Regions from separate parts of the Kitasatospora sp. NPDC127060 genome, predicted to be linked through region 3. Evidence: riboswitches for the same ligand, from Rfam matches in the RefSeq annotation. Region 3 holds a riboswitch; each other region holds the start of a gene.
What was found. Region 3 has a riboswitch for S-adenosylmethionine ahead of ACFWIS_RS29165 (IclR family transcriptional regulator). Riboswitches for the same ligand answer to the same signal wherever they lie in the genome.

Region 1 (5,471 bases), on a different contig from region 3:
CGGAACTGAGCCAGACGATCGTTCCGACGCTGACCATGTTCGGTCGATTGACCGATCCGTGCGCGTGCCCGGTTTCTGTTGCTGTTGCTGTCGCCACGACGGACATTATGTCGGTCCCTTATTCCGTCTTCACGTCGGGGGGTGTCCCTCGGAGTGTCCGGTGCGTGCGGTATGCCCGCTTGGGGGCCGACGGGGTGTCCGGACGGGGGCCGAGCAGCGGCGTGTCCCTTTTCTGACGGTTCCTCGGAACGGCCCGCTACCCCGTTGCCCGGCGCGTCGTTGCCCGGTCGGCGCAGCGTCGGATCGTAGGGGAGGGAGAGGCGGCATCGGCCGTCCGGGTGGACCTGGCCGACCCGGGTGACGGGCCGTCCTCCGGGCGGGTGAGTCGTGGGCGCGGCGGCTTGAGGGGGAACGTGCGCGAGGGGGACCGGCGACGGGTGAAACGGGGGTAGCATCCGGATCAGGTGAACGTGGTCCGGATCACACTTGAGGGAGCAGGGCCCATGGCGTACACGACCGACGAGACGCTCACCGTCCTCGTCTACAGCGACGACCGCAACACCCGCGAGCAGGTGCTGACGGCACTCGGCCGTCGGCCCGCCGAGGATCTTCCGGAGCTGTCCTACCTCGAGTGCGCGACCACCCCCGCGGTGATCAAGGCGCTGGAGAAGGGCGGCATCGACCTCTGCGTGCTGGACGGCGAGGCGGTGCCGGCCGGCGGCCTCGGCCTCGGGCGCCAGCTCAAGGACGAGATCTACGGCTGCCCGCCGGTGCTGGTGCTGATCGGCCGGCCGCAGGACTCCTGGCTCGCCGCCTGGAGCCGGGCCGACGCCGCGATCTCCCACCCGGTGGACCCGGTGGCGCTGGCCGAGGCGGTCGCCACCCTGCTGCGGGCACGGGTGGCCAAGCGGGCCCCGGCCACGCGTTGAACAGCGCCGTCTCAGTACTAGAGAAGACGGGGCCGTAGGGACCCCGCCGCTCGATAGGCTGGCTCCATCCGTACGGACGTCCCCCGAGCGGGGAACCGACAACAGCTGGAGTCAGCCATGGTGAACGTGAACCCTGCGAACGGTGGTACCGACCCCGCGCAGGTGGTCCGCACCTGGCCGGACCTCCTGGCGGCGCTGTTGAAGGGGGAGGACCTCGACCGCTCGTCCACCGCGTGGGCGATGGACCGGATCATGAGCGGCGAGGCGTCCCCCGTCCAGGTGGCCGGGTTCATGGTGGCGCTGCGGGCCAAGGGCGAGACGGTCGACGAGGTCGCGGGCCTGGTGGACGCGATGTACGAGCACGCCGAGCCGCTGGAGATCCCCGGCCCGGCGGTCGACATCGTCGGCACCGGCGGGGACCGGGCGAAGACCGTCAACATCTCGACCATGTCGGCGATCGTCGCGGCGGCGGCCGGGGCCAAGGTGGTCAAGCACGGCAACCGGGCCGCCTCCTCGTCCAGCGGGTCCTCGGACGTGCTGGAGAAGCTCGGGGTGGTGCTGGACCTCTCCCCCCGGCGGGTGGCCGAGGTGGCCGAGGAGGTCGGGCTCACCTTCTGCTTCGCGGCGAAGTTCCACCCCTCGATGCGGCACGCCGCCACCGCGCGGCGCGACCTCGGGGTGCCCACCGCGTTCAACCTCCTCGGCCCGCTGACCAATCCGGCGAAGGTCACCTCGCACGCCATCGGCTGCTTCGACACCCGGCTGTCCGGGCTGATCGCCGGGGTGCTCGCCCGGCGCGGGGCGACGGCGCTGGTGTTCCGCGGCGACGACGGCCTGGACGAACTGACCATCACCACCACCTCGCGGGTCTGGGTGGTGCGCGACGGGGGGGTCACCGAGACCACCTTCGACCCGCGGGACGTCGGCATCGAACTGGTCGGCATCGAGGCGCTGCGCGGGGCCGACGCCGCGTACAACGCCGAGGTGGCGCGCCGGCTGCTGGCCGGGGAGCGCGGGCCGGTGCGGGACGCCGTCCTGCTGAACACCGCGGCGGCGCTGGTCGCGCTCGACATGGGCGACGCGCCGCTGGCCGAGCAGCTCGCGGCGGGCATGGTGCGGGCGGCGGAGGCGATCGACTCGGGCCGGGCGCAGGACCTGCTGCGGCGTTGGTCGGAGGCCACCAGCCGGATCTGAGGCGGCACTTGAGGGCCCGTGCCGGTTCGTCGGCACGGGCCCTTCGCGCGCGCCCCGAGCCGATGCGCCCCGAGCGTCGGCGCCGGGTCGGAGCGCCCCGGAGGCGAGGGGCGAAGACGCCGTCCGGATGGTGGATGGCCGTTTGACCGTCCGACGTACCCGACCTAGAGTCTTCGCCAGGTCATGAGTGACAGCGTCAAGCCCCAGCTTGCTGTCCGGCAACCCTCCGTCCGTGGCGGGGTGCCCTGGGTGAGGACCGGGTCGCCGGGCACACCGTCCGCGCGACAAGCGCGGACACCGGACGACGAGTACTCCCGGGGTCCCTTACCCCGTGAAGGAGTGCATCCTCATGTCCCTCGCTCTCGAAACCGCCGCCCCGCTCGCCGTCCTCGGCCACGACGTCCAGGTGCCGCTGGCCAGCGGTGCGAAGGTCGGCTACGCGGCGCTCGACTACGCGGCCAGCGCGCCGGCGCTCCAGCGGGTGTGGGACGACGTCGCCGCCTACGCGCCGTACTACGGCAGCGTGCACCGCGGGGCCGGGTACCTCTCGCAGCTGTCCACCGACCTGTTCGAGCAGAGCCGACGGACCGTCGCCGAGTTCCTCGACCTGCGCGAGGGCGACCAGGTGGTCTTCACCCGCGCCACCACCGACTCGCTCAACCTGCTGGCCGCGGCGGTGCCGGCCGGCACCCGGGTGTTCGCCTTCGAGACCGAGCACCACGCCTCGCTGCTGCCCTGGGCGCACGCCGGGCTGGAGGTCGGGTACCTGCGGGCGCCGCGCTCGCGGGCCGAGGCGGTGGAGGCGCTGGAGACCGCGCTGGCCGCCGCGCCCGAGGGCCCCAAGCTGCTGTGCGTCACCGGCGCCTCCAATGTGACCGGCGAGCTGTGGCCGGTCGCCGAGCTGACCGCGACCGCGCACCGGTACGGCGCCCGGGTGGTGCTGGACGCCGCCCAACTGGCCCCGCACCACCGGGTCTCGGTGCGCGAGCTGGGCGTCGACTGGATCGCCTTCTCCGGCCACAAGCTGTACGCGCCGTTCGGCGCCGGGGTGCTGGCCGGGCGGGCCGACTGGCTGGACGCGGCCGAGCCGTACCTGGCCGGCGGCGGGGCGACCCGGACGGTGGCCCGGGAGGCGGACGGCTCGGTGGCGGTCCAGTGGCACACCGGCCCGGCCCGGCACGAGGCCGGCTCGCCCAACGTGATCGGCGCCTACGCGATCGCCTCGGCCTGTCGGGCGCTCACCGAGGCCGGCTTCGACGCGCTGGAGGCCCGGGAGCGGCAACTGGTCGACCGGCTGACGGCCGGGCTGGCGGAGATTCCGGAGGTCCGGGTGCTGAACCTGTTCGGCGCCGGCTCGGCCCGGGTGGGCGTGCTGTCCTTCGTCGTCCGGGGCTGGAACAGCTCGCACTTCTCGGCCGCGCTGTCCGCCGAGTACGGCATCGGGGTGCGCGACGGGCTGTTCTGCGCCCACCCGCTGGTGCGGACCCTCCTGGGGGACGAGGACGTCGCTCCGTCCGAGTGCGGGGCGCCCGAGCCCTCGCTGCCGGGCGAGCGCAGCCTGAACGCGATCCGGGTGAGCTTCGGGGCGGGCACGCCGGACGAGCACGTGGAGCGCTTCCTGACCGCCGTCCGCGAGCTGGTCACCGACGGCGCGGCGTGGAACTACCGCAACGAGGGCGGCCGTTGCGTCGCCGACACCCGACGCGAGGGCTGAGGGGTGCGGGCGGACCGCTACTCGTCCAGGCCGAGGGCGAAGGCCGCTTCCAGGTCGTGCTGGGAGTAGGTGCGGAAGGCGATCTGGGTCTCGGTGTGGGCCACGCCCGGGACCTTGTTGAGCCGGCCCGGGATGACCTCGGCCAGGTCGTCGTGACGGCGCACCCGGACCATTGCCACCAGGTCGTAGCCACCGGTCACCGAGTACACCTCGCTGACCCCCTCGATCGCGGCGATGGCCTCGGCGATCTCCGGGATGCGGTCGACACTGGTCTTGATCAGGACGATGGCAGTGATCACTGTGCGGGCTCCTTCATGGGGTGCGGCCAGCGTATCGGGCCTCAGCCGGGCCGTCTCGGGGGGTGTCCGACCACGGTGCAGGCGTACAGGAAGCCGGCCGAGAAGCCGATCACGTGCACCAGGTAGGCCACCCCGGGCCCGGCCGAGTGCACCGACCACCACTGCAGGGCGAACCACAGGCCGAGCACCAGCCAGGCCGGGAAGCGCAGCGGGAGGAAGAGGAGCAGCGGGACCAGGGTGGTCACCCGGGCCCGCGGGTGGAAGCGCAGGTAGGCGCCGAGGGCGGCGGCGATCGCGCCCGAGGCGCCGATCAGGACCCGGGTGGAGTCCGGCGAGCGGGCCTCGGCGAGCGCGAAGCCGTACGAGGCCAGGCTGCCGGCGGCAAGGTAGAAGAGGAGGTACCTGGCCCGGCCGACCCGGCGTTCGACGGTGGGGCCGAAGACGTGGAGGAAGAGCAGGTTGCCCAGCAGGTGCAGCCAGCCGGCGTGCAGGAAGAGGCCGGTGAGGGCGGACACGGCGGGGTGCTTGCCCGGGGTGGGGGCGGCGGGGCAGCCGGGGACCGGGTCGGGGGCCTCGGCCAGCTGCTCGGCGGTGAGCGGGTGGCCGGTCAGCAGTTCGGCGGGGACGGCTCCCCAGCGCTGCTCGTAGCGCTGCTCGGCGCAGATCCGGGCCTGGCCGGTGCCGTACAGCGGGTTGACGCCGGCCGCCGGGCCGAGCAGGAAGACCAGGGTGTTGACCGCGATCAGGGCGTAGGTGACCGCCGGGGCGGCCACCGCCGGGCGGCCGTCCCGGGCGTCGGTGTGGCCGGGGGTCGCGAGCGCCATGCGGCCAAGCATCCCTCCGGGCGCGGCAGGTGACACGGCGGTTTACGGCAGGTGGACTACCGGTCCGTCCGGTGGGCCGGAACGGGCTCCGGTCATCTCGGCTGACCGGTGGTCCTGATGGTTGCCCCAGGCAATAGGCTTGGGCCGGGCAATCCCGCCTCCCGCCGCCGACGCCGGGGCTCCGGGGGGAGCGCCTAGCCCACCCAGGGAACCAGCCGAGAGGATCCCCGATGACCGTCCCCGCCCTGACCGCCGAGACGCGCTGGCGCTGCACGCTGTGCGGCAACCTCACCCGCTTCGACGTGACCCGTACCGCGCGGGTGACCGAGTTCCTGCACTTCGACCTGGCCGGCGAGTCCGAGGTCGAGGAGACCGAGGTGCACAGCGAGACGATCGAGTCGGTGCGCTGCCGCTGGTGCAACGCGGTGGACCAGGTCGAGCTGGTGGCCCGCCCGGGCGCCGAGGGCGCGGAGGCCCCCGCCGCGCAGGGCTGACCCCTCCGGTGCGGCGG
Region 2 (5,471 bases), on a different contig from region 3:
CTGGCCGCCGACCTCGTGCCCGGCGAGGTCGAGGCGGCCGTCGGGGGCCTCCCGGGCGGCTCTGCGGTCGGCGTCACCGAGTGCGGCGCAGACCCAGACGGCGGTGGGGTCGTCGATCGCGGAGAGGCCGGAGACCAGGCCGCCGCCGCCGCGGCGCAGGGTCAGCGTGCCGTCGTCGGCGGTGCTGAAGGACACCGGTCCCCGGTTGGAGGCCACCAGGACTGGGGCGGTTCCGGTCGCACTCGAACGTTCGGTCGTGAGATCGCCCATGGTTGGCATCTTGCCGGGGGGTGGGGGCCGCAAACGTTTCAGTGCCGGATCGCGTACTCGGGGAGGGTGTGCATCGGGGGGCGCTCCAGGGCCGTCACGGGGTGGGTGTGGGGGGTGAAGATGGGGGTCCCCCCGGCCGAAGGCCGGGGGAGGGTCTCCGGGGCGCGGCTGAACTGGGTGAGGTGGGGGTGGACGAGGTCGGCGGAGGCCTTGAGGCGGTGGGTGCGGTCGAGGCGTTCGAGGGCGGTGCGGTAGATGGTGGCGGCCATCCGGCCGAGGGCCTGGCTGTCCTGGTGGCGGTGGTGCCGGACGCCGACGTCGACCTGGGCCAGGGCGTCCAGGCCGACCAGGTCCAGGGCGTCGACCAGCAGGCCGAGTTCGACGCCGTAGCCGGTGGGGAAGGGCAGCCGTTCGAGGAGTGAGCGGCGGGCCGCGTACTCGCCGCCGAGCGGCTGGACGAATCCGGCGAGCTCGGGCCAGTGGAGGTTGAGGAGGGGGCGGGCGACGAGTTCGGTGACCCGCCCGCCGCCGGCCGGGACGACCGCGCCGCTGTCCGTCTCCAGCGGGCGGTCGTACATGGCCTTGACCAGCTGGATGGACTCGTCGGTCAGCAGCGGGCCGACGATGCCGGAGACGAAGGCCGGGTCGAACTCGCGCAGGTCGGCGTCGACGAAGCAGACGATGTCGCCGCGGGTGACCAGCAGGGAGCGCCAGAGCACCTCGCCCTTGCCGGGGACGGCGGGCAGCCGGGGGAGGATCCGGTCGCGGTGTTCCACCCGGGCGCCGGCCTCGGCGGCGACGGCGGCGGTGGCGTCGGTGGAGCCGGAGTCCACCACGACGAGTTCGTCGACCAGGGGCACCCGCTCCATCAGCTCGCGGCGGACGGTGCGGACGATGTCGCCGACGGTGGCCTCCTCGTCGAGCGCCGGGAGGACGACGCTGACGGTGCGGCCGGTGCGCTGTTTGGCCTCCAGCAGGGTGTGCACCGGCCGCTCGGCCGCGCTCCACGAGCGGCGGCGGAGCCAGGACGCCGCCTGCGGGAGGAGCGCGGGGGTCGGTTCGGCGGGCACGGTGACTCTCCTCGGCGGGATAGGTGGAACGGGCCATCTCGCGTGGCGGACGGTCCCGTTCGAGGTTGACGCCTTCGGATACAGTCTTCGTACAGCGGTCGGACCTTCGCACGCCGGGGTCGCCGCTGAACCATAACTTCACAAGCTCATCCAGAGGGACTGAGGGAACGGCCCGTTGACGTCCCGGCAACCTTCTCGCTCGGCTGTCGTCGACAGGCCCCGGCGGGACAGGTGCCAATTCCGGCCTGTGGCGCGCCCGCGCCACGGGGAAGATGAGGAGAGAGGCCTCCGCCATCATGGCTATCGACACTGCCGCACCCGTATCCGTCGACCTCGGCCCCGCCGCCGCGCTGTCGTGTCGGGAGTGCGGAACCCGCTTCCCGCTCGGTCCCGACTTCGCCTGCCTGGAGTGCTTCGGGCCGCTGGAGATCGCGTACGAGTTCGGGAGCGAGCGCGCCGAGGAGCTGCGCAAGCGGATCGAGTCCGGCCCCGCGTCCATCTGGCGCTACGCGCCGCTGCTGCCGGTGCCGGCCGACGTCGCTTCGAAGCCCAACCTGAACCCCGGCTGGACCCCGCTGGTGAAGGCGGACAACCTGGGCCGGGAGCTCGGGTTCACCGCGCAGCTGCACATCAAGGACGACTCCGGCAACCCGACCCACTCGTTCAAGGACCGGGTGGTCGCGTGTGCGATCGAGGCGGCCCGGGCGTTCGGCTACACCACGCTGTCCTGCTCCTCCACCGGCAACCTGGCCGGTGCGGTGGGCGCGGCGGCGGCCCGGGCCGGGTTCCGGTCCTGCGTGTTCATCCCGCACGACCTGGAGCAGGGCAAGGTCGTGATGGCCGGGGTGTACGGCGGCGAGCTGGTCGGCATCGAGGGCAACTACGACGACGTGAACCGCTTCTGCTCGGAGCTGATCGGGGACCAGGCCGGCGAGGGCTGGGGCTTCGTGAACGTCAATCTGCGGCCGTACTACGGCGAGGGCTCCAAGACGCTGGCGTACGAGATCTGCGAGCAGCTCGGCTGGCGGCTGCCGGAGCAGATCGTCATCCCGATCGCCTCGGGCTCCCAGCTGACGAAGATCGACAAGGGGCTGCAGGAGCTGATCAAGCTGGGCCTGGTCGAGGACCGGCCGTACCGGATCTTCGGCGCCCAGGCGGAGGGCTGCTCGCCGGTGTCGGCGGCCTTCAAGGCCGGGCGGGACGTGATCAAGCCGGTGAAGCCGGACACCATCGCCAAGTCGCTGGCGATCGGCAACCCGGCTGACGGCCCGTACGTGCTGGACATCGCCCGCCGCACCGGCGGTGCGGTCGAGGACGTCACGGACGCGGAGGTGGTGGCGGCGATCCGGCTGCTGGCCCGCACCGAGGGGATCTTCGCCGAGACCGCGGGCGGGGTGACCGTCGGCGTGCTGAAGAAGCTGGTCGAGACCGGTCAGCTGGATCCGGCCAAGGAGACCGTCGCGATCAACACCGGCGACGGCCTGAAGACGCTGGACGCCGTCTCCGAGGCCGGGATGACCGCCGTGATCCGCCCGAGCCTGGACGCCTTCCGCGCCGCCGGCCTCGCGTCCGCCTGAACCGCCCCCCACCCCGCAAGGAGAGTCATGAGCGCCAACGTCCGCATCCCCACCATCCTGCGCACCTACACCGGCGGCGCGGCCGAGGTCACCGCGGAGGGGGCCACCCTGGCCGAGGTCATCGCCGACCTGGAGCGCAACCACGCCGGCATCTCGGCCCGGATCCTGGACGACACCGGCAAGCTGCGCCGTTTCGTCAACGTGTACGTGAACGACGACGACGTGCGCTTCGCCGAGGGCCTGGCGACCGAGATCAAGGACGGTGCCGGCGTCTCGATCATTCCGGCGGTGGCCGGCGGCTGCTGAGCCGCCCCGCTCTTTTCCGCGCCGCCCGCACGTACGGAATTCGATTCCCCGTATGTGCGGGCGGTCGCGCGTATTTCGGCGGGAATATTCCGGGTCGAGTCGGAGTAGAGTGTGGCTCTGCTGGGAACAGGGCTCCGCTCCCGGCGGACGGGGTGCGTCGCCGGAGGTCGTCCGGCCGCTGAGACCGGCCTGGGCGCCGGGTCGGGAAACATGTCAGGCAGATGTCAGAATTCCTGCAGGCATTTGAGTAATTCGTCCGCTATGTCCGGCGTGCAATGCCGATTTCCTCCCGGTTTGTTCGCTCTTGTCTCTTGGCAGGGCTGCGGAATTCCCGGCGGTTGACCCTGTTGCAGAGGGCGTCGATCCGGATACATTCAGCGGCGGTCGACGTAATCACCCGCTCACGGAAGCCGTCCGGCGCCCCCGTGCGGAGGGTTGCGGCGTGCACGGCTGCGCTCAGGGGGGGTTCCCCGGGCCGGCCTTCAAAACCAGACCCGGGCCCGCGACCTGCGGGCCCGTGAAGGGCCAGCACAGCACTAGGGGAGTTCGGAATGGCTCAGGGCACCGTCAAGTGGTTCAACGCGGAGAAGGGCTACGGCTTCATCGCGGTCGACGGTGGTGCGGACGTCTTCGTCCACTACAGCGCGATCCAGATGGACGGCTACCGCACCCTCGAGGAGGGCCAGCGGGTCGAGTTCGAGATCTCCCAGGGACAGAAGGGCCCGCAGGCGGACATGGTCCGCGCGGCGGTCTGACCCCTTCCGACTCCAGGAGCTCGGCACGGCCCACGACTGGTGGACCTCCTGCTTCTCGACGGGCCCGTACGACACGCGTCGTACGGGCCCGTTCGCGTACCCGCGCCGGCCCGGACGGCGGCTCGCGGGTTGTGGATTGGGCTTGCACTCGACCACCCGGAGTGCTAATCATTGGCGTTAGCACTCACAGTGTGAGAGTGACAGCGGACCGGGTCGGTGAGGCCCCCGGGGGCGGTAGGGGAATGGACCTCCGCACACCAGGGCCGTCCGTCGCGGGCACCCCTTGGTCCGAGCAGTCGACCGTGTCCCGGAGGACCACTTCTGATGGCCAAGATCATCGCCTTTGATGAGGAAGCTCGCCGCGGCCTTGAGCGTGGCATGAACCAGCTCGCCGACGCGGTGAAGGTCACGCTCGGCCCCAAGGGTCGCAACGTCGTGCTGGAGAAGAAGTGGGGCGCCCCCACGATCACCAACGACGGTGTCTCCATCGCCAAGGAGATCGAGCTCGAGGACCCCTACGAGAAGATCGGCGCGGAGCTCGTCAAGGAGGTCGCCAAGAAGACCGACGACGTCGCGGGTGACGGCACCACCACCGCCACCGTGCTCGCCCAGGCCCTGGTTCGCGAGGGTCTGCGCAACGTCGCCGCCGGCGCCAACCCGATGGCCCTGAAGCGCGGCATCGAGAAGGCCGTCGCGGCCGTCTCGGACCAGCTGCTGGCCCAGGCCACCGACGTGGAGACCAAGGAGCAGATCGCCTCCACCGCCTCCATCTCCGCCGCCGACACCCAGATCGGCGAGCTCATCGCCGAGGCGATGGACAAGGTCGGCAAGGAAGGCGTCATCACCGTCGAGGAGAGCAACACCTTCGGTCTGGAGCTCGAGCTCACCGAGGGCATGCGCTTCGACAAGGGCTACATCTCCGCCTACTTCGCCACCGACCTGGAGCGGATGGAGGCGACCTTCGAGGACCCGTACATCCTCATCGCCAACTCCAAGATCGGCGGCATCAAGGACCTGCTCCCGCTGCTGGAGAAGGTCATGCAGAGCGGCAAGCCGCTCGTCATCATCGCCGAGGACGTCGAGGGCGAGGCCCTGTCGACCCTGATCGTCAACAAGATCAAGGGCGTCTTCAAGTCCGTCGCCGTCAAGGCCCCGGGCTTCGGCGACCGTCGCAAGGCCATGCTCGGCGACATCGCCGTCCTCACCGGCGGCACCGTGATCTCCGAGGAGGTCGGCCTCAAGCTGGAGAACGCCGGTCTGGACCTCCTGGGTGGCGCCCGCAAGGTCGTCATCACCAAGGACGAGACCACGATCGTCGACGGTGCCGGTGACAGCGAGCAGGTCGCGGGCCGCGTGAACCAGATCCGCGCCGAGATCGAGAACAGCGACTCGGACTACGACCGCGAGAAGCTCCAGGAGCGCCTCGCCAAGCTGGCCGGCGGCGTGGCCGTCATCAAGGCCGGCGCGGCCACCGAGGTGGAGCTCAAGGAGCG
Region 3 (5,471 bases):
CGCCGCCCTCGCCCTGGTCGCTCGCCCCGCCACCTCCGGGAGCGCCGCCGGCACCTACCGCCCCGCCCGGACCGCATCGGCCTGGCTGCCGTGGTGGGGCGGGGAGGCTGTCCTGGAGGACGCGCTGCGGCACGCTTCCCAACTCCACACCGTCAGTCCCTTCTGGTACGAGGCCAGCTCCGACACCGCCATCGGCGGCTGCTCCGGCGCGGGCGACCGGCGCACGGTGGACCGGCTGCACGAGAAGCGGACCGGGGTCGTGCCCACCGTCATCGAAACCCCCGACGCCACGGCCATGGCAGAACTCCTGAGCGACCCGGCCCGCCGCGCCGCCCACGTCGACGCGCGCATGGGGATCGCCGGGAGCGCCGGGTACGACGGCCTCGACCTGGACGACGAGGGCATGGCCGAGACCGGTGACGAAGGGCTGCGGGAGCGGGCGCGGATCGGCGTGGACCGGGTGCTCACCGGGGCCCGGACCGGCTCGATCGTCCTCAACCACGACGGCTGCCTCACACCCGGGTTCGTCCCGGCCCCGGGCGGACCGGCCGACCGCTCCCAGACCGCCGAAGCCGTCCACCGCTACCTGCCGCGGCTCCGCACGGCCGGCTACCGGTTCACCGTCCCCGGCGACTCCTGACACCCGCCTGACCGCCGCGGCGGAGCGGTGCACCGCAGTGCGGGACCACGGCGCACCGTCGCACTGTCGCAGGCCGGCGGATCAGGATCGGCGCAGCGCCTCGCTCAGCTGGCCGGCCGCCTCGACCACCGCCTGGGAGAGGCGGGCGCCGGGGTGCCGGGTGACCCGTTCGATCGGGCCCGAGACGGAGACGGCGGCCACCACCCGCCCGCCCGGACCGCGCACGGGCGCGGCGACGGAGGCGACGCCGGGCTCGCGTTCGCCGACGGCCTGGGCCCAGCCCCGGCGCCGGACCCCGCTGAGGGCGGTGGCGGTGAAACGGGCGCCCTGGAGCCCCCGGTGGAGGCGCTCGGGCTCCTCCCAGGCGAGCAGCACCTGGGCGGCGGACCCGGCCTTCATCGGCAGGGCCAGACCGACCGGAACGGTGTCGCGCAGGCCGAAGAGGCGCTCGGCCGCCGCCACGCAGACCCGGACCTCGCCCTGCCGGCGGTAGAGCTGGGCGGTCTCACCGGTGACGTCGCGCAGCTGGGTGAGGATCGGGCCGGCGGCGGTCAGCAGGTGGTCCTCACCCGCGGCCACCGACAGCTCGGTGAGCCGCGGCCCGAGGACGAACCGGCCCTGCAGGTCACGCCCGAGCAGGCGGTGGTGTTCCAGCGCGACGGCGATCCGGTGGGCGGTCGGCCGGGCCAGGCCGGTGGCGTCGACCAGGCCGGCCAGGGTGGCCGGTCCGGCCTCCAGGGTGCCGAGGATCGAGGTGATCTTGTCGAGCACGCCGACACCGCTCGTGTTCTCCATGGACGGGTACTCCAGTCTCAGATCCCGTGGCCGTGGGTGGGTTCGGCTCACGGGCGCTCCGATGGGGGTGGGAGCGGGGCGGTCAGCGAGGACGGGCCTGCGAAGCGGGCCGATTGCCTGCGCCGGACACGAGATGGGTACGCGAAAGGGCCGGGGCGGGAAGCGCCCGGACGAAGGACAGCACAGAGAGCACCGTGTCTCCTCATCTTCCCCGCGCCACGTTGGCGACAGGCCGGAGTTGGCACTGACCCCGGACGGCACGGCGCGTACTTCGGACGCCGAGTCGAACGGGGAGTTGCCGGGGCTTCGTAGGGCCGGTCCCTCCACCCCTCTGGATGATTCGCGGAGAACCATACAAGATTTCCGGGGCATCCCGCCAAACCTTTCCCGCACCTCCACCCCCGGAACCCCAGGGGCCGACACACCGGGACCGGTCGGCGGGGTGGCCGGGGCGCGGAAGAATACGACGGGTGACCAGCACTCAGCCGCCTCCCCGGGGCCTCACCGCCCTGATCCCCGACGCCCGCGCCAGGGCCACGCCCGGCGAACGGGCCGCTTCCCAACTCCTGCACCTGCGCGAGGCGACCGTGCCGGTTCCGGTCCTCGCCGCGGCCGCCGAGCTGATCGCCCCTCAGCTGCAGGACCCCGACCCGGCCACCCGCGCGGCCGCCACCGCCGTGCACACCCGCCTGCTCGCCGCCATCGAGGACGCCGCGCCGGGCCGGTAGACCCTGCCGGGCCCGGTGACCGCCATCCGGCCGAGCGACACCGGTCTCTGGGCCCGCCGGACCCGGGGGCTCAGGGCCGGGCGCCCGACGCGCGCCGAACGGTGAGCATGTCCTGGGTGTGGCCGATCAAGTAGCTGCCGTCGGGCTGGGCGAAGTGCTCCCGGACGTAGGCGGTGAGGGCGGCCCGGGTGGGGAGGGGGTCCAGGGCGGCGAGGTCGGCGACGTTGACCATGAACTCGGCGACGTCGACGGCCTCGGCGAGGTGGGGCGTGCGGTAGTGGAGGTCGAGGGTCTCCAAGGCGTAGCTGTGGGCCGGGCGGTGGGCGCGCAAGCCGTCGAGGAGGGCGCTCAGGTCGTAGCGCACGCCGGTGAAGTGGGCGGCCATCCTCATGCAGGGGCTCTCGGGGTTCTGCAGGACGACCAGCAGGGTGCCGCCGGGGGCCGTCCACTCGATGGCGCGGGTGACGGTGGGGAGCCAGTCGGGCTCCGGGACGTAGTAGAGCACGTGGGAGAGGTGGACCAGGTCGGCCGGCTCGGACGGCTCGGCGCGGTCCAGCGGTTCGGGGAGGACGACGGCGCCCGGGCAGGCGGCGCCGAGCTCCTCCCGCATGGCGGCGCTCGGTTCCACGGCGATCGTGCGGTCGAAGTACCGGGCCAGGTGGGCGGTGGTGCGGCCGTCGCCGGCGCCGAGGTCCAGCAGGACCCGGCGGTGCGGGAGACCGGTGGCGACCTCGGTCAGCCTGGCGTGGGTGCGGGGCTTCTCGTCGGTGCCGGCGAGGAAGAGGTCGAAGGCCCGCCGGTAGTCGGCGCCGGAGGTCTCCAGCACGCGGACCGGATCGGTGTCGTCCGCCAACTGTTCCATCTGGTGGCCCTCCTGGGGATCGATACGGCTGGGGTGCGGATTTGGATGGGCGCCCATTGCAGCCCGCCGCCTCGGCCGTCGGGCGCAGGCACGTTCCTGCCCGCGTGTTGCTCGTACATCAGATTGACTGCCCGTCGTCAATTCATCGAAGGCCAATTTCACCTAGTTAGGTGGTTAGCTTTCGTTTTTCCGTAGGTAGTCGAACCGCCCCACGATCTCAGGCCTGGTACGAATACGGAACGACAGGAAATGGCGACCGGAAATCCGGAACGGGCGGGGGAGTTGGTACGGGTGACGACGAGAATGACGTCAACGACGGCGAGGACGGAGACCCGGACGGTCGCCGTGGCCGGGGTCGAGTTCGGCTGGGGCAGTTCCGGCAAGCTGAGCGCGGTGCTGTCCGCCCTCCGGGGACGCGACGGCGACCGGCTGAGATTCATCGGGCTGGCCTCGGGGCTGGGCAGGCCGGTGCTCGCCGAGCACCCGGTGGAGCGCTGGTTCGACCTGCCGGAGCACCGGTCGGCGGAGGAACTGACCCGGATCGTCCGGACGCAGCGCGTGCAGGCGGCGCTGGTGGTGCTGGACGGCGGCCTGGCGAAGGCGCTTCGGGCCTGCGGGGTCCCGGTGGTGTTCGTGGACAGCCTGCCGTTCCTCTGGACGGACGGCGACCGCCCCGACCTCCCGCTGGACACCGAGGTCTACTGCGCCCAGCGGTGCGTGGCGCTGCCGCCGGAGGGTGCCCGGGTGCTGGCCGATGTCCACCGGCTCCGCTGGGTGGACGCCGTGATCGCCGACGGCGGAGCCGCCCGCGGCAGCCCGCCGACACCCCACCCCCGGCGCGCCCTGCTCAGCCTCGGCGGGCTGCGCGCACCCCAACTCACCGACTGGGCCAGCTATCCCCAGCTCGTGCTGCCCGCGGCCCTGGAGGCGCTCACCGCGAGCGGGGTCAGCGAGGTGCACATCGCGGGCAACCTGCCCGCCTGGCTGGCCGCGCAGTTGGTGGACTCCTGCGCCCACCCGGCCACCACCACCGTCGGTGCCCTGCCCCACGAGGAGTTCCTACGCCGCCTCGCCGAGTGCGACGTCCTGCTCACCTCCCCCGGCCTCACCACGCTGCTGGAGGCGGGCCGGCTCGGGACACCCACCATCTGTCTGCCCCCGCAGAACCTCAGCCAGATCTTCAACGGCCGCTTCCACAGCCAAGCGCTGGGCACCGACACCCGCGTGCGCTGGCCGAAGGAGGTGTTCGACGAGGACGAGGCGCTGGCACTGCGCGCCCACGGCGAGGGCAAGGCCCTCGACCTGATCTACGGCGGCATCGCCCGCGCCGCAGACCTCGGCCGCCACCGGGCGGCGGCGCCCGTACGGGAGGCCCTGGTCGAGCAGCTCGGGCGCCTGGCCACCGACCATCCCGGCACCGACTGGACGGCGCTGACCAGCGCGGTCGGCACGGCCGGCGCGGAGCAGGTCGCCGACGCCCTGGTCCGACTGCTGGCCGAACGGCCCCCGGGGGCCGCCGATCCGGTCCGCTGATGTGCCCGTGCCACCGACGGAATCGATCCCAGACGGAAAGGCCCCAGGTGTCCTCGTGTCCCCCACCACGCATCCGCGCCCGCGCTACCTGTTCATCCGCATCCTCGAAGCCTGCAACGCCGACTGCTTCATGTGCGACTTCGCACTCTCCCGCGACACCTTCCGCTTCTCCTCCACCGACTTCGCCGAACTGCTGCCGAAAGCCCGCGCGGCCGGAGTCGCGTACATCCGGTTCACCGGCGGCGAACCGCTGATGCACCCGGAGGTGGTAGCGCTGGTCCGGGCCGGCACCGAGGCCGGGATGAAGATGTCGGTCATCACCAACGGCTCCCTCCTCCCCAAGCACGCCAAGGACCTCGCGGCGGCCGGGCTGGCCCAGGTGATCGTCAGCCTGGACGGCTCCTCGGCCGAGACCCATGACACCTACCGCCGCTCCCCCGGCATGTTCGAGGCCGGACTGCGCGGGCTGCGGCTGGCCGCCGAACTCGGCGTGCTGCCCCGCGTCAACACCGTGGTCGGGCCGCACAACTACACCGAAATGCCAGCCCTCCAGCGGGTGTTGACGGAGGCCGGGGTCCGCCAGTGGGAGCTGTCGGCGCTCAAGCTGGACCGCACCATCCGCTACCCCGACCCGGACCACGTGCGCGCCGTCTGCGACCCGCTGTACCGGGCCGACCCGGCGGCCGTCCTGGTCCCGATGGGCAAGCGCTTCTACGGGGACACCCCCGAGGAGCAGTGGCAGTACTTCGAGGACTCCACCCCGCCCCGGGCCTCGCTGCCGCTCTGCCACGTCACCGACGACGTGATCTACATCGACGGCAAGCGCGGCCGGATGCACGCCTGCAGCTGCATCCCGCACCGGGACGACGGCGACGGCCTGGGCGGCGCACCGCTGCGCGAGGGCGGGGTCATC

Region 1: another riboswitch for S-adenosylmethionine. It lies ahead of ACFWIS_RS24565 (aminotransferase class V-fold PLP-dependent enzyme); the one in region 3 lies ahead of ACFWIS_RS29165 (IclR family transcriptional regulator).
Region 2: another riboswitch for S-adenosylmethionine. It lies ahead of thrC (threonine synthase); the one in region 3 lies ahead of ACFWIS_RS29165 (IclR family transcriptional regulator).

What each region holds. Positions count from the first base shown of each region.
Region 1 is NZ_JBHXEG010000048.1:20,042-25,512, forward strand. Features, by position in the region: gene ACFWIS_RS24550 (heme-copper oxidase subunit III) at 1-106, opposite strand, end outside; gene ACFWIS_RS24555 (hypothetical protein) at 504-929, shown strand; gene trpD (anthranilate phosphoribosyltransferase) at 1,047-2,123, shown strand; SAM riboswitch class IV at 2,303-2,420, shown strand; gene ACFWIS_RS24565 (aminotransferase class V-fold PLP-dependent enzyme) at 2,473-3,837, shown strand; gene ACFWIS_RS24570 (Lrp/AsnC ligand binding domain-containing protein) at 3,855-4,136, opposite strand; gene ACFWIS_RS24575 (rhomboid family intramembrane serine protease) at 4,178-4,960, opposite strand; gene ACFWIS_RS24580 (hypothetical protein) at 5,191-5,454, shown strand.
Region 2 is NZ_JBHXEG010000041.1:5,596-11,066, forward strand. Features, by position in the region: gene ACFWIS_RS22285 (trehalose-6-phosphate synthase) at 1-270, opposite strand, end outside; gene ACFWIS_RS22290 (glucosyl-3-phosphoglycerate synthase) at 309-1,340, opposite strand; SAM riboswitch class I at 1,484-1,619, shown strand; gene thrC (threonine synthase) at 1,637-2,917, shown strand; gene ACFWIS_RS22300 (MoaD/ThiS family protein) at 2,945-3,223, shown strand; gene ACFWIS_RS22305 (cold-shock protein) at 3,775-3,978, shown strand; gene groL (chaperonin GroEL) at 4,303-5,471, shown strand, end outside.
Region 3 is NZ_JBHXEG010000064.1:9,947-15,417, forward strand. Features, by position in the region: gene ACFWIS_RS29160 (hypothetical protein) at 1-640, shown strand, start outside; gene ACFWIS_RS29165 (IclR family transcriptional regulator) at 722-1,435, opposite strand; SAM riboswitch class I at 1,635-1,777, opposite strand; gene ACFWIS_RS29170 (hypothetical protein) at 1,906-2,163, shown strand; gene ACFWIS_RS29175 (class I SAM-dependent methyltransferase) at 2,234-3,025, opposite strand; gene ACFWIS_RS29180 (hydroxymethylcytosylglucuronate/cytosylglucuronate synthase) at 3,329-4,558, shown strand; gene blsE (cytosylglucuronate decarboxylase) at 4,614-5,471, shown strand, end outside.